2 regions of the Branchiibius hedensis genome follow, and region 2 is predicted to be linked to the other one. Evidence: riboswitches for the same ligand, from Rfam matches in the RefSeq annotation. Region 2 holds a riboswitch; the other holds the start of a gene.
The links. Region 2 has a riboswitch for thiamine pyrophosphate ahead of DR843_RS14715 (thiamine ABC transporter substrate-binding protein). Riboswitches for the same ligand answer to the same signal wherever they lie in the genome.
Positions count from the first base shown of each region.

Region 1 (2,385 bases), 370 kb from region 2:
CGCTGACCACGGCCACACCAGCCGCGCCGGCTGCGCGAAGGGGGCCGACATCGGCGGTGCCGATCCCGCCGATCGCGACGCACGGCACGGGCGACGCAGCCGACGCAAACGCGCCGAAACCGTTGACTCCCAGAGCCGGTGGATGGTCCGGTTTGGTGGAGGTCGGGTGCACGGCGCCCACCCCGAGATAGTCGACGGTGCCCGCCGGAAGGGCGGTGAGTTCGCTCGTCCGCGAGGCGCTCCAGCCCACGAGCGCACCGCTGCCGAGAAGACGTCGAGCGGTCACGGGGGACACGTCCTGCTGACCCAGGTGCACGCCGTCGATCTGCGCACCGGCGTCGCGAGCAGCCAGTGCAACGTCGACGCGGTCGTTGACGATCAACGCTGCCGACCCGCGCAGCAGCGCCGACAAGGAGACCAGCGCAGCGACCTGGTCGCGGGCGGACGCCGACTTCGCGCGTAGCTGGACGACGGTCACGCCGCCCGCCACGGCCTGCTCGGCGACCTCGAGCAGGCGCGCCAACGGCAAACGGTCGTCGGTGACCAGGTGCAACGACAGATCGGCCTTCATCGCGCACCACCAGCGACGAGGGTCCGACCGCGCGTGAGCCGACCTTCTGCGTCGAGCTCCGTCGGGTCCAGGGCGCAGAGAGCGTCGAGGAAGGCCACCGTGAACGAACCCGGGCCGTGGCTGTTGCGTGCCGCGGTCTCCGACGCCACCGCATGCACCAGCGACGCGGTGACCGCTGCGGTGAGCGGTGCGGCGACCCCGAGGAAGGCGGCCATCGTCGCTCCGAGCGAGCAGCCACCGCCGGTCACCAGCGTCAACAGTGCGTCGCCACCGTGCACCCGGACCACCTCGTCACCGTCGGTGACCAGGTCTATCGGTCCGGAGACCGCGACGACTGCGCCCGAGCGGCGCGCAAGGTGCACTGCGACCTCGGCAGCAGCGTCGGGTGTGTCGATGGAGTCCACGCCGCGGCCACCCGTACCGGCACCGGCGAGCGCCAGGATCTCCGAGGGATTGCCGCGGATGATCGCCGGTCCCTGGTCGAGTAGCTCAGCAGCGAGCGCAGTCCGGACCGGCAGCGAGCCGACGGCGACCGGGTCCAACACCCACCGGCGGGTGGCCGGCGGCACCTCCCGGGCGGCGGCCCGTTGCTCGGCGTGCGGCGTACCCAGATTGATCAGCACGCCATCGGCAATGGCGGCGAACGGCCCGGCCTCGGTCGGGACATCGGTCATCGCCGGGGTCGCGCCGAGGGCGAGGAGCACGTTCGCCGTGAAGTTCGTGACCACCGCGTTGGTGATGCACTGGGTCAGCGGACGCGTCGAGCGCAGCCGGCTGAGGGCCTCGCCGGGTGGGGGAGTGGCGTCGAACAGTGGGGTGCGCGAATGCACGGACATCGTGGACAATCCCTTCGCGAGTACGAACTCGATCAGGTTCGACGGGTGTGATCTCAGCCCCGGCGGGGCACCCCGTGTCGTGAGTTGAACGTATCAGCGCTGGTGCGGGATTGGTCACTCAGGCGGTGACGTTCTCCACTGCAGAGCCCGGATCGTGCGGGACCCGCGAGGCGTGCAGCCGGGCGTGCGCGATCGCGGTGGGAGTGGTGTCGAAGATGTGCCGCTCGTGGCTGATGGTGTCGTAGACCCCCAGCCCCTGCAGGATCGCGGCGTGCTCGGGTCGCACGCCGGACAGCATCACCGTGATGCCACGACGTTCCAGGCGGGTGATCACATCGGACAGGGTCGCGGCGCCGGTCGCGTCGATCGCCGTCAGGTGCGCCATTCGCAGGATCACGACCCGCACGTCGCTGACCCGGGTCAGCTCTAGCAGGAAGTCGTGGGCGGCGGCGAAGAACAGCGGTCCTTCCAAGCGGTAGACCACGATGTGCTCATCGAGCAGGTGCTCCCGCTCCATATCGTCGGCGCGCGAATCCGCAAGGGTGGCAACGTCTTCGGTGCTGACCGCGGCGCTCGCAGCGACCTGTTTCAGGGCTAGGCCGCCGGCCACGATCATGCCGATGATGACTGCCTCGACCAGGTCCAGGGCGACGGTGGCAATGGCGGTGATCGCCAGGACCGCGGCGTCCTGTTTCGTGGCTCGCAGCAGGGTGCGGACGCTGGAGACGCTGACCATGCTGACGGCCGTGGCGATCAGCACTCCGGCGAGCGCTGCCAGCGGGATCTTGCCGACCAGGCCACCCGCGACCAGGACCACCACGAGCAGCAGCAGTGAGTGCGTGATGGCGGCCAGGCGGGAATGCGCACCGGTCTTCACGTTGACGGCAGTGCGGGCGATCGCGCCGGTCGCGGGCACGCCACCGAACAGCGGCGCGGCGATGTTGGCCAACCCCTGCCCGAAGAGTTCACGGTCCGAAT
Region 1 covers NZ_UESZ01000001.1:2,669,704-2,672,088, reverse strand. Annotated here, with positions in the region: gene thiE (thiamine phosphate synthase) at 1-571, opposite strand, end outside; gene thiM (hydroxyethylthiazole kinase) at 568-1,407, opposite strand; TPP riboswitch at 1,399-1,492, opposite strand; gene DR843_RS12925 (SulP family inorganic anion transporter) at 1,526-2,385, opposite strand, start outside.
Region 1: linked by a shared signal. The riboswitch ahead of thiM (hydroxyethylthiazole kinase) and the one ahead of DR843_RS14715 (thiamine ABC transporter substrate-binding protein) in region 2 are both predicted to bind thiamine pyrophosphate.

Region 2 (2,385 bases):
ACCTTCGCGGTGCGGGCGCGGGTGAGCACCTCCCACGCCCCCGCCAGATCCCAGACACCATCCGGCCGCAGCCCGCGGCCGATCATGCCGGTCACGGGGACGAGGAAGAAGACGACGAGGAACAGCAGGGGTACGGCGGCCAGCACCCCCCAGCCCACTACCGCCCGCGCGCGGGGCACTACGAAGTCACGTCCTGCCACTGCCGCAACCAGGTGTCGCGGTTCTTGGTGATCTCGGCTGGATCGACGGTCAGCGGCTTCTCGGGCACCTTCGCCGCCTGCTGCCAGGTCGCCGGCAGCGGGATCGAGGTGTTGACCGGGAAGACGTACATCGCTTCGGGCAGCGCCTTCTGGAAGTCGTCACCGAGCATGAAGTCGATGAATGCCTTCGCCCCGTCGGGGTTCTTGGCCCGCTCCAGGACGCCGGCGTACTCCACCGACTGGAAGCAGGTGTCCAGCAGCGCGGACGTGGTGGCCTTGCCGTCCTTGATCGTGTCCGCCGGGGAGGTGTTGTAGGACAGCACGATCGGCCGCGATCCGTTGCCACCACCGGCGGTGTAGTCCACGCTCCACGCATCGCTCCAGCCGCTGGTCAGCTTGGCGCCGTTGGCCATCAGCTGTTTCCAGTAGTCCTGCCAACCGTCGGTGCCGTACTTCGCGATCGTGGCCAGCAGGAAGGCCATGCCGGGCGAGGAGGAGGACGCGGCCGGGGTGACGAACTGGTTCTTGTACTCCGGCTTGATCAGATCCGCGAAACTGGCCGGCGGGGTCTGTCCCTTCTTGGTGAACCAGGCGTTGTCGACGTTGACGCAGACGTCGCCGAAGTCGATCGGCGTCAGATCCTTGCCCGCCTCTCCGGACAGCGCGAATTGCTGTGCACTGGCGGGTAGATCCTTGGGCGAATACGGCTCCAGCGCACCGGAATCCACGACCCGGGTGGCGAAGGTGTTGTCGATCCCGAAGGTCACATCACCGGTTGGGTTGCCTTTGGTCAACACCAGCTTGTTGGCAACCTGACCGGCGTCACCGCTGGCGATGACCTTGACGGTGTAGCCGGTCTGCGCGGTGAACTTCGCCAGCAGCGCCTTGTCCGCAACCCACGAGTCGTGCGTGACCAAAGTGACCGTGGTGTTCTTGACGCTGCTGGAGGCGGTGCCGCTGGGGGTGGATCCGCCGTCGCCGGAGTTGCTCAGTGAGCACCCCGCCAAGGTGAGGGTTGCGATCACGGCAGCGATCGACGTACGGGCATAGGTAGGTGACATGACGTCCTCCTCGGTCATCGAGAAGGGGCTCGACTTCCTCCACCGGTACTAACCGGATCAGGTTCGAGGGTCTGCGGGCCGCCCCGCACTCTCAGCGCCTGGTGCGCTCCCCTGTCGTGGGATCCAGGGTAGCGCTCGGCGTGGCGCAACTGCGCGCAGACAGTCCCTTGACAGGCTGGACGGACCAGTCCACTCCCCATGATCGAGGTCTCATGTCCGAGCAGCCCCCGCCCAACGACCCCTTCCAGCAGCCGTACCAGCCGCCGCAGCAGCCGAATCCGCAACAGCCCTACCAACAGCCGGCGTACCAGCAACCGGTCGACCCCAGCGCCGCGCAGTACGGCGGCGCCTTCGGAGCACAACAGGACGATCTCGCCGGCGGCCTGCGTTCGCTGTTCGATTTCTCGTTCAACACGTTCGCGACTCCGAAGATCGTGCGAATCGTCTACATCGTCATCACCATCGTCATCGCCCTGGCGTGGGTCGGGACACTGATCTCCATGCTGGCCAGCGGCGAATGGCTCGGCTTCTTCATCGTGTTGATCTTTGGCGCGCTGGTCGCGTTGGTCTACTTGGCCCTGGCCCGGATGACCCTGGAGTTCTACTACTCGGTCGTGCGGATGTCCGAGGACATCCATCAACGACTGCGCTGAACCACTCGTGGGGGTGCCGCCGATCACACTAGGGTCGGATCAAGTTCACCCCCGTGACAAGGAGGCAGCATGAAGGGCATCGGCTGGAAGTTGGTTGCGGTCGCAAGCGGCGTGGTCGCCTCACGGATCGCCAGGGTCGTGACCAAAGGCGGCTGGAAGGCCGTCACCGGCAAGCCCATGCCCCTAGCTGCCAAGGACCCGTCATCGTCGGCGGCCGAGGCACTCGTTTTCGCCGGAGTTTCGGCCGCCGTCATGGCGGTGACCAAGACGTTCGTGGACCGCAAGGCAGCCGATTTCTACGAGAAGTCCACCGGCAGGCCAGCTCCGCCGGTCGCAAAACTGCGGGCGAAGAGCTAACTCAGCAGGTCGCCGCGACCGAACATCTCCGCTGTCTGGGCGGCAGACGGCGACCCGGCGTGAATGTCCGCACCGGCTTCGAGCAACCGCCACACCACGGTGTCCTCGCCTTTG
Region 2 covers NZ_UESZ01000001.1:3,039,816-3,042,200, forward strand. Annotated here, with positions in the region: gene DR843_RS14710 (ABC transporter permease) at 1-179, opposite strand, end outside; gene DR843_RS14715 (thiamine ABC transporter substrate-binding protein) at 179-1,261, opposite strand; TPP riboswitch at 1,279-1,384, opposite strand; gene DR843_RS14720 (DUF4282 domain-containing protein) at 1,474-1,914, shown strand; gene DR843_RS14725 (DUF4235 domain-containing protein) at 1,984-2,271, shown strand; gene DR843_RS14730 (ankyrin repeat domain-containing protein) at 2,268-2,385, opposite strand, start outside.